2 regions of the Variovorax sp. P5_A3 genome follow, and region 2 is predicted to be linked to the other one. Evidence: predicted binding sites of a transcription regulator. Region 2 holds the regulator's gene; the other holds the start of a gene.
The links. The regulator sigma-54, encoded in region 2, starts transcription at its own class of promoters, with help from an activator protein. The targets are predictions, from matches to a motif close to TGGCANGNAANCTGCTTT.

Region 1 (5,484 bases), on a different contig from region 2:
GGCAGCAATGACAAAACCCGCGAACAGCGCATCAGGCAGGCGGCCTGGAGCCAGCACCTCGCAAGACCTGGCGATCGCGACTGACACGGCGCACCCCAGAAGGTACACACTAATCACGGATGCCTCACCAGGAAACGCAAACATGCCACCTGCAGCCTGCAGCAGAGGAATCAGCGCAGCCGCAGCAAACCCCAGGGAGAGCAGGTCCAGTTCCATTCGCGCACGCCGCATCACCGCCCAGAGGGCCAGCGGTAGGAGGGCCAGGCCCGCGGTGACCTCGCTATAGAGCGTGGCCCACGGATAGGAATGAACAGGGACCAGCCACGGCAGTGCGAAGCCGAATGCCAGCAGGGACCATCCCACACCTGTTGATGAATTGCGGTTTGAGCGAACCTTCGGCACGGTTGCTATGCTCACCGAGGCTTGGGAAAGAATCGACATTTGATCGCCTGTTCTCGTCGTCGAACGAACTACTGGCTCGGATCCGACTTGTCGAGGTGAAGGACAGCACCGTGTTGCCAGAAGCGCGGCGGGGACGAATCGCCTGAATCAATAGACGATTGGCGCGACACCAAGTCGCGACCATGGACGGTCCACATGCCCGCCAGAAGAAGCGCTGACACCAGCACGATCGGCACTCGCGACCAAAAATTCTCCGCTGGAGCGGGCGCGGCTGCACCGGTCGGGCGCTTCCAGTAACACGCCAGCGCCCATCCAGCCATCCACATGATCAATAGTTGGCTCAAGGGATAGACAAAGGCACCCGAAAGCAGACTGTTCATTACGCAAGCCAAAAGGCCGGCGAGGCAAAAAGGAGGAATCCAGCGATGCCCCCGAACCAACCGATAAAGAAGCAAGCCGACTAGAACGACGGCGCCTACGCCAAAGAGTCCGTACTCTCCGATCCATTGCAGCGCAATATTGTGGGGGTGCATCGCAACCACGGCACCGGCGTGCCTCCCGAATTGATCGCCACCAATCCCCACCCAAGGCGATCGAGCCCAGGAATCCGCGAGGTCGCTCCAGAGATTGCTTCGATATGAAGTGGTCAGCCGAAATACTGTCCTGGTCGATTGGTCGGAGTCAAAGAGCCATCGCATGCCGTAAAAGGCAGCCCCCGCGACGGCGAGCGATGAGACCGGAAGACGGAGCAGCGCTGCATCCCTTCGAAGAAGCGCAACGAGTAGCAGGGCGCTGGTCGCGGACAGCAGAACCGAGCGGGCGCCGTCTTGCCAGAGAGCCAGGAGAAAAAGCGTCGAGAGCACCCAGACCAGCGCCGTCATCCGCGCGCGCGCCAATCCGCCGGGCCGGTGCCAGAGCAGGAACAAGCATGGGAGCAAGGCATCGTCGAATTCTCGGATCGTCGAGAACACCAATTGCCAGTCGTTCCATGTGCCGTTCAGGAAAAGATCGGTGGTGCTCAGCACCATGAGCCAGACATTGAGCACCGGGGCCAGAGCAAGAATCACCGCGGTCCGATCCAACTGCTGCACGTTGCCTTCATGGAGCCTCGCGCAACAAAGCACCCCTAAAAACAGCATCCCATACAGCGTGGCGTCAGCGATGGAAAACGGCGACCAGCGAGTCCCTTGTAGGCAAATTGCCAGAAACGCCAACGAAACCGCCCACATCCAGAGACCGGACCAAGGCCCTCCATGAATGACCGCGGGCAAGCGAAACATGGAGCAGACGATGAGTATCGACAGGCAGATGATCTGCGCTTTCCGGGCGAAATCGTATGGGTCCGCGATCCCGAAAAAAGTAATGACGCCGGAAAACGCAACAACGGCGAAGGCGGGAATCATCCACGCCAAAAAACCATCTGCGAGATTTCGATGCGTCATGAAAGAGGGCTGCGAACAAAAAAGCGGCCCGAGGGCCGCTTCTACCGCAGGTCCACGATTAGGTGGGACGGCATTCGGAAGGCAGATACTTGGCCGCGATAGTGGAGGAGCACGTCCAGCGGAGTTGACCCGTGTCGGTACCGACAGTCGTCGGGCTCAAGAGGACATCGCCGGTCGCGTTGGGAACCGTCGAGGTGATCGTCACCACACCCGAGCCATCATTAGCGATGGCCACGGTCGACACATACTTCGTTGGGCCGGGGAAGGTGTAGCCGCTATTGGAGGCCGTGACCAAGTTAAGTTGGCCGAGCGACGAAGTCGTTTCAGCGACCGCCAGCTTGGCCGGAGCGCCCATGATGAGCACTTCGGTCATCTTCGAACGAGTGGTGTAGTCCTGATAAGCCGGCAGAGCCACAGCAGCCAAAATACCAATGATCGCCACGACGATCATCAATTCGATAAGGGTGAAACCCTTTTGCACATTGCGTGCGATGGAACGACGGTTCATTCAGTTACTCCAGGTTTGTTACAAGGGCCCGAGGAGAGCCCCCGGTGCGATCATGTAACCGCAGCATCTGTGCCATCCCCCGTTTCCTGGCTCCCGGGCCGCCAAGCTGCGGATTTGTTCACGTTTGAGTTACAACGTGTGACGGAAACTGTTGCCCCGAGCCGACGCTAACTGACATTTTTGTCACCGCGCCAGCAAGCCTCGTCATACCTCGAGCACGCCTGCCGCCTGCAGCCACCGAATGTCCATGCCGCGAGTTTGCGAACCGTCAGACAGATCATCAATCTGGCTCATGATCTCGTCCGTCTCAGCCGGCTTGGTATGCGTGATGTAGATCGGGTAATTCTTCCCATCGGCAATCTGCGCCAATTCCCCAGCCAGCGTCGCAGGCGAAAGATGCAAGCTTCGCCGCGCCAGCGCCTGCTCCCGATTGCTGAAAGCCGTCTCGATCACCAGCATCGCCACATCGAGCTGATTCACCCGTTCCCAGAACGGCGCATTCCGCTCGGTATCCCCGCTGAACACCCAGTTCGGTCCGCCTTCTGCAGAGCGCACGGCAAAACCGCAGGCCGGCACGGTATGCACGGCAGGCAGGACTTCAATGTGCTTGAGCTTGCTGGTTCCGATCTCCAATTCCTGCCCGATCACCAGGTCATGAAAGCACACGAAGGGCGCTTCACGGCTTGGAATGCTCGCGAAGTCGGGCCAGATGACGTTATTGAAGACGTGCGCCCGTAGCGCCTCGATGGTTGCGCGCAATGCATGCACCCGTAGCGGCCGCGTGCGGCGACTGGCCACTGAATCGATCATCAAGGGGAGCGCGGCAACATGGTCGAGGTGCGAATGGGTGAGGACCACGTCGTCGATGCCGGCCATCTCATCGAGGGTCAGATCGCCAACGCCGGTGCCGGCGTCGACCAGCAGGTCGCTATCGACCAGGAATGAGGTCGTGCGGCAGTCCTTGGCGATGGCGCCTGAGCACCCCAACACACGCACCTGCATTCGCGAGACCCTTCATCTGCCAGCCCGTCGGGCTGTTATTTTGTTTCGAACCGGGTTGCGCCATCCCAGTTCGGATCCTTGGGCTGCAACGACATTGAGGCTATACGCTGCGCATACAGCTGGTAAAGGACTTTTTTGGCATCCTGCTCAAGCAGGGGCGCAAGCATAACTTGACCTTCCTGCCAATCTTGCGCTCGATATGCGGAAAGAACCTGATTCCAGCGTTCAATATCTGCATCCTGCGCTCTGCCGGTGTCGCTCCGGGTACCGACGGGGGTGAAGATGCGCACCAAGCGAAGCTTGCCTTGCACTTGTACGCAATCCAGTTCCTGCCAGACGAAGGCAGGTGCCAGTCGCTGCGTAGCCTCGCTGGCAACGATCTCGACGCCGTAGCGAATTCCCAGCCCCTCAATCCTCGACGCAAGATTGACCGCATCGCCGACGACGGTATAGCTGCGGCGGACGGCCGAGCCCATGTCCCCGACGCTCATCACCCCGGTGTTGATGCCGATGCCGACGCTGATCTCAGGTCGTCCGCTCTTGCGGTAGGCGGCGTTCAGCTCCTTCACGGCTGCAGCCATCTCGACCGCCGCCCGGACAGCCAGCTCGGCATGGTCCGGCGTCTCGACAGGTGCACCCCAGAAGGCCATGACGCAGTCGCCCATGTACTTGTCGACGGTTCCGCGGTGCGCGCTGATGACCTCTGTCAGTCGGCTGAAAACCGTGTTGAGAAAGTCTTGCAGCTCGACGGGCGCCATTTCCTCGGCCAGCTTCGTGAAGCCGCGCATGTCGCAGAACATCACGGTGAGCTCCCTGCTTTCCGCACGCATGCTGTATCGCTCGGGGTCGGCGCGCATTTCACGCACCAGTTCCGGCGGAACGTAGGTGCCGAACAGGTGGGCGAGGTTTCGGCTTGCGCGCGTCTCGACGAGATAGCCCCAGCTCATGTTCAGGACGAATGCCAACGCAATCAACGCCAGCGCGGCCGCCAGGGGCAGCACGAGGCCGGCCTGGATGAAGAGCCATGTGTTGAGGCCGACCAGGGCCGCGGTCGTGATCGCGGCAATCAGCACGGCGCCGATCGCCGTGCTCAGCGTGAGGCCGAAGGCCAGCACCAGCCCCGCTGCGAGCACCGTGACCAGTTCGTAGCCCAGGGCGTAGTCCGGCACGGCGGGCAACCGGCCGTCTAGCAGACCGGAGACGATGTTGGCATGCACTTCGACGCCGGGGTAGGCTGCGCCTACCGGTGCTGATCGCAGATCTTCCAGACCAGGCGCCGTCGAACCGACCAGCACGATCTTGTCTTTCAGTTCGCCGGGGGCCAGCGCACCGCCGATGACATCGGTCGCCGAGATGTGTCGGAACGAGCCCCCGCGGGCACCGCCAAGACCGCGAAACGGTACGAGCGCACTCGCCGTCGAATCGACTGGGATTCGCAACGACTTGCCGCCAGCCTTCAGCAGCAGCGCTTCGAGGGGCGGTGGACGTGTGCTTGCACCGACGGGCGCAAACACGGGCACGACGGCATCCGCACCGACAGCCTCGCGGTAGACGGCGAGGCCAAGGGATTCGTAGTAGCCGGGCTGGCCCTGCGTGCCGGTGTATTGCGCAATCAACGGGACCGATCGCACGATCCCGTCGCGGTTCGCGTCGAGCACGACATTGAGGAAGCCGGCCAACGGCGCGGCCTTGGCCAACTGGGGGATAGTCCCGACGAAACCGTTCCAGCGCGTCGCGTACCAACGCCCCTCGGGAAAGGCGCCAGGTGGGAGGATCGGTGCTGGCAATACTCCGTTGGCGCGAGGCTTCAGCGTCTGGGTCAGGTAGAAACCTAGCGCGACGCGTTGTCCCGTCAGCGCGTTCGCGAACGCCGCGTCATGGTCAAGGTAAGGAGCGACACGCTCGATTTCCTCGGCGAGTCCCGCTTGTCCGCGCAGGGGTCCTTTCGCCAGGCGCCTGAGGATTTCGAGCCCGGAGCTCTCGTCCGGCTCGACGAACAGGACGTCAAACCCCAGCACCACCGCCTGCTGGCGCTCCATCACCTCCCTGGTGAGGCGGGCCAGTTTGTCTCGGCTCCACGGCCATTGGCCGAATTCCTGGAGGCTTGTGTCGTCGACGTCGACGATGACA
Region 2 (5,484 bases):
CATGCTCGCACGGGAAGACGCGTTCACCGAGGTGTTCAACGTGCTGGTCGACGGGCGCATGAAGACGATCGACGAAGCGCGCATCGGCGGACAGCCGTTCGTCATGGACCAGACCAGCGCCGTGTCGATCAGCGCCGGTCCGGGCGGTGGGACCGTCGGGGCGCTGGTGCATGTCGAAGGCGACGGAACCGGCGAACCGCGCGAGATCCAACGCTACACGAGAGGATGAGATGAGCGATACATCCGACGTCCGGGATATTCGCCTGGAGTTCCTGCGCTCAGGGCCTGCACACAACCAGCTGCTGTCGCCGCTGACCGCCTACATGGCGCTGTGCGGCGCCGACGGGCCGGTCAGCGTGCATCTGCCTTTCGAACACGCGCAATTGCTCACGCGGCTGAATCGGCTTCGCTATGAAATCGACGGCACGCCCATTGCGGCATCGCAGCGGGCGGCCGAACTGCAGGAACTGGGCGAAGCGATCGCACGGGTGCTCGGCAAGATCCCGGAGCTGGTGTCGGAGCTTCGTTCGGCCCGCGGGGATACGAGTCGCCTCGTCAACATACGGCTGCTGATCTCGGCCTTCGAACTGGGCCTGGTGCCATTCGAAGCGACGATGTCGCCGGCCGACACCTCCGGCTCCGGTGCGCCGCTGTTGCTGCGCACGCTCACCAACATCACGCGCGAGATTCGCCGCGGTCGGCCGCTCCAGTCGGAGTGGAACCGCGCGCCGAAGATCCTCTACGCCTTTGCATCGCCGTCAGGCTTTGCCGCCGTGCCGGCACAGGCGCACCTGGAGGCACTGCGCCGCGCCATCGACCCGTGGGTCAAGGCCAGGGACACGCCCGCCGAACGCGTCGTCGAGGTGCGCAAGTTGCTTACGGTGCTGCCCAATGCCACGGCGCGCAGCATCAGCGATGCCTGCCAGGCCGAGGATTACACCCACGTGCACCTGCTGGCGCACGGTGCGCCGCTGCCCGGCTCGGACCGCCGCTACGGCATCGTGCTATGCAAGGAAGGCGAGGCCACCGAGCACATCGTCGTCGACGGGCAGAGCCTCGCGATGGCGCTCAAGAGCATGAACTCCAACGGCCGGGCGAAGCAGCCGCCGACGGTGGTGAGCCTGGCGACCTGTGATTCCGGCAATGCCAGTTCGGTGCTGACACCGGGCGGCAGCATCGCGCACGAGCTGCACGCGCAGGACATTCCGTGGGTCATCGCCTCGCAGTTTCCGCTGTGGATGCGGGCGTCGAACGTCGCGGCGGAACTGCTCTACAGCGGACTGCTTGCAGGCAACGATCCGCGCTGGGTCGTGCATGAACTGCGACAGCGCCTGAGGATCGACCTGCCGGACACCCACGACTGGGCCAGCATCGTGGTGTACGCAGCCGTCGCGCCGGACCTGGAAGCCCAGGTGGACGCCTTTCGTAGCCGGCAGACCAAGTCGAAGATGGAGGTCAAGTTCGACCGGATGGACTCCCTGGTGCGTGGCAACGAGACGGACCCGGCCCGGCCCGGCACACCCATCAGCACCGAGACCGCCGCCGAACTCGACCAGCTCAGCGACCAGATCCGCGTCGACCTTGCGGCCTGGCGCGACAGGCCGGTCGCGCAGCGCAATCTCAAGGAGAAGGCAGAACGCCTCGGGATGAGCGCAGCCAGCGAGAAACGCATCGCCATCATCCACGCGCTGGTCGGCAATGTGGCTCGCAGTACCGAGGCTTATCGCAAGTCGCGCGAGTTCTACGAAGCGGCACTGAAGATCGAATCGGTCAATCACTGGGTGATGACGCAGTATCTGTCGCTCGCAGCCATTCCCGCGCTGGCGCCGGATGAGGGAGCGCTGAGTGCGTTGCGCACCGAGTACGGCAAATGGTGGCTGGTGGCCTGGCAGCTGGCGCAATGGCAGCTTCGTACGGCGGCCATCACGGATCGGGTTTGGGCGCACGGCACGCTGGCAGAGCTGGAGCTGCTCGGTGCTGTTTATGGGGGCGACGCATTCCAGCCCCAGGTCGCCAGGGATCGCATCGTCGAGCATTGCAGGCAGATCCGCGAGTTGTCGACGGATTCGTTTCCGGTGCTCTCGACGCAACGCCAGTTCAGGCGCTATGTGGATCACTGGTCGCGCATGCAGTGGGAAGGGCTCGCGCAGGCGGCGCTGGTGACGCTGGAAGGGCGCGAGGCCTGACCTGAGGCCCCTCGCAGGCCCTTCAGAGCGCCTTGCGCAGATTCGCGGGTGCGATGCGCAGCGCTTCGCGGTATTTCGCGACGGTGCGCCGGGCGCATTCGATCCCCTGCTCCTTGAGCATCTCGGAAATCTGGCTGTCGGACAGTGGTTTCTTCAGGTCTTCCGCACTCACGAACTGCTTGATCAGCGCGCGCACCGCCGTGCTCGACGCATTGCCGCCCGTTTCCGTGCCGAGCGCCGAGCCGAAGAAGTATTTGAGCTCGACCGTGCCGTAAGGCGTCGCCATGTACTTGGCAGTGGTCACGCGGCTGATGGTGGACTCGTGCAACCCGAGTTCGTCGGCGATCTCGCGCAGCACCAGCGGACGCATGGCGAGTTCGCCGTGCACGAAGAAGCTCTTCTGCCGCTCGACGATGGCGTTCGACACGCGCAGGATGGTGTCGAAGCGCTGCTGGATGTTCTTGATGAACCAGCGCGCCTCCTGCAGGCGCTGCGAAAGCGCCTGGCTGCCCTCGCCCTTGTGCTGCTTGAGCGCACCGGCATAGATGTCGTGCACGCGCAGGCGCGGCATGACTTCGGGGTTGAGCATCACGCGGAACTTGGTGTTGGTGCCGTTGCCGACGCGCGTGACGATCACGTCGGGCACGACCACGTTGCGCTCCACGTCGACGAAGCGGCGCCCGGGCTTGGGCTCCAGCTTCGCGATGAGCTGCAGGGCGGCGCGGACTTCCTCTTCGTTGCTGCGGGTGAGCGTGGCCAGGCGCTTGAAGTCGCGACGGGCGAGCAGTTCCATCGGTTGCTTGCAGATCGCGATGGCGGTCTTGCGCACCTGTGCCTCGTCATCGGTCTCGTCCTCGTCGGCCAGGGCGCGCAGCTGGATGGTCAGGCATTCGCCCAGGCTGCGCGCGCCCACGCCGGACGGCTCCAGGCTTTGCAGCAGGCCGAGCCCGACCTGGAAGTGGTGCACGAGGTCGTCGAACTGGTCGTTGTCGTTGCCCGCGAGGCCGGACGCCAGGGCGGGCAGCGAGTCTTCGAGGTAACCGTCTTCGTTGAGCGACTCGATCAGGAAACGGAGTGCCGCGCGATCGGTTTCGCTCAGGCGCAATCCCAGTGCCTGCCGGTGCAGGAAGGACTGCAGCGATTCCTGGCTGCGCGCGAGTTCGGTCGCGTCCGTGCGCTCGTCGTCGCCGAGGTTGTTGGCACGCGCGGGGGCGTCGCCGCCCCATTCGCTGTCGTCGGGCGCGAGGTCGATCGTGCCATCGCCTTCCCAGTCGGGCTCGCCATCGGCGGTGTCGGCTGTGGCGACTTCGGTGTCGCCAGTGGCCGCGACGGCGACTTCCGGCGCAGACGCCGACGGGCCGGGCGTGAAATCGCCCTCCCCATCGGCAAACCGATCGTCATCGCGAACCGGCGTATCGGCCGTCTCCAACCCGAACTCCTCGCGCGTAGCCTCCTCGGCCGTGCGCTCGAGGAATGGGTTGTCATCAAGCATCTGCTCGACTTCCTGCGTCAGCTCGAGCGTGGAAAGCTGCAACAGCCGGATCGACTGCTGAAGTTGAGGCGTCAACGCGAGATGCTGCGAAACCCGCAGCGACAAACCCTGCTTCATGGAGATAGTGAAACCCTCTTGACCAGAAGGCCGCCGCGCCCGGCCGCCCGTAGCGGCCGGCCTGCCCCCGGCAGGGGGTAGGCGGAGCACGAAGTGCGGAGCCTGGGGGCGAGCAACATGTTCACATCCGGAAATGTTCGCCGAGGTACACGCGCCGCACCTCGGCGTTGTCGACGATCTCGGCCGGCGTGCCCTGGGCCAGCACATGCCCGTCGCTGATGATGAAAGCGTGATCGCAGATGCCCAACGTTTCACGCACGTTGTGGTCGGTGATCAACACGCCGATGCCACGTTCCTTCAGGAAATTGATGATCCGCTGGATCTCGATCACCGCGATCGGGTCGATGCCCGCGAAGGGCTCGTCCAGCAGGATGAAGCGCGGCTGCGTGGCCAGGGCGCGCGCGATCTCGACGCGGCGACGCTCGCCGCCCGACAGGGACAGCGCGGGGGAATCACGCAGGTGGTCCACGCGCAGGTCGGCCAACAACTCGGTGAGGAGTTCCTCGGTGCGCTGCTTCGACAGCGAAACCTGGCGTCCGTTGGCGTCGGGCTCGCGCTGCAGTTCGAGCACGGCGCGGACGTTCTCCTCGACCGTGAGCTTGCGGAAGATCGATGCTTCCTGCGGCAGGTAGCTCAGGCCCATGCGCGCGCGCCGATGGATCGGCATGTGCGCGATCGGCTCGCCGTCGATGGTGATGTCGCCGGCATCGGCGCGCACCAGGCCGACGATCATGTAGAACGAAGTCGTCTTGCCGGCGCCGTTGGGCCCCAGCAGGCCGACGACTTCGCCCTTCTGCACACCCAGCGTCACATCCTTGACAACCTTGCGGCTGCCGTAGCTCTTCTGAAGCCCACGCGCCTCGAGGCGGCTGCCCGGAGCGCCTGCGCCCTCGCTCATGCCTGCGGTTTCGATCACTTCTTTGACTCTCCGCCAAGGGTGGTGGTGGCGCGCAACCCGGTGCCCGGCGCAGGGGCCGGGGCGGGCGCGGCGGCGGCCGGCTTTCCGCCGGCGGCGGGTGCCGCTGGAGCGGCCTTGGGGGTGAGGATCGCCTTGACACGACCACCCGGCTGGGTCGCAACGCCGGCATTGGGCGGCAGCGAGGACCCGTTGACGGTGAAGGTGTCGTTGCTCTGGTCGTAGACGATCAGCGGACCGCTGCTCTCGTCGTTGGGCGTCGCCCCGATCAGTCGGCGCATCACCGCGCGGCGGATGAACTTCACGTTGTCCGCACGGCTGTCGTATTCGATGACTTCGCCCTCGCCCTCGATCCACTCGTCGGGACCCGAGTCACGCTTCTGCTTGTAATAAGCCAGCTTGCCCGGCGCCGCGGTCACGACGCCGTACTGGTAGCCCTCGGGGTCCTGTCGGACGTCGATCTTGTCGCCACGGATGATGATCGTGCCCTTGGTCACCACCACGTTGCCCGTGAAGACGCTCGTCTGCTTCAGATCGTCGTAACGCATCGAATCCGCCTCGATGTTCATCGGCTTGGCGCGATCGGCCTTCTCGGCGTGCGCGCCCGATGCGAACCCGGCCAGCGCCAGGGCAACAAGCAGTCCACGACCGAGATGGCGAAGGGGGGAGGAAGGTGGCGAGATCATAGAGGCACGAAACTTGCTGCGCATTGTATGCGGCCGACGGATTCGGTCTCGCCGGGCGCCGACAAAAAAAGCCCGCCGAAGCGGGCT

Region 1: a site for sigma-54 is predicted at 2,410-2,427, ahead of AC1D3B_RS24645 (pilin). Genes of this name have one in related genera too.

The regions. Positions count from the first base shown of each region.
Region 1 is NZ_JBFUKW010000018.1:121,316-126,799, forward strand. It holds gene AC1D3B_RS24635 (PglL family O-oligosaccharyltransferase) at 1-441, opposite strand, end outside; gene AC1D3B_RS24640 (O-antigen ligase family protein) at 471-1,844, opposite strand; gene AC1D3B_RS24645 (pilin) at 1,903-2,352, opposite strand; gene AC1D3B_RS24650 (MBL fold metallo-hydrolase) at 2,557-3,354, opposite strand; gene AC1D3B_RS24655 (CHASE2 domain-containing protein) at 3,390-5,484, opposite strand, start outside.
Region 2 is NZ_JBFUKW010000011.1:111,643-117,126, forward strand. It holds gene AC1D3B_RS18845 (metallophosphoesterase) at 1-229, shown strand, start outside; gene AC1D3B_RS18850 (CHAT domain-containing protein) at 231-2,186, shown strand; gene AC1D3B_RS18855 (RNA polymerase factor sigma-54) at 2,209-3,795, opposite strand; gene lptB (LPS export ABC transporter ATP-binding protein) at 3,917-4,711, opposite strand; gene lptA (lipopolysaccharide transport periplasmic protein LptA) at 4,708-5,397, opposite strand.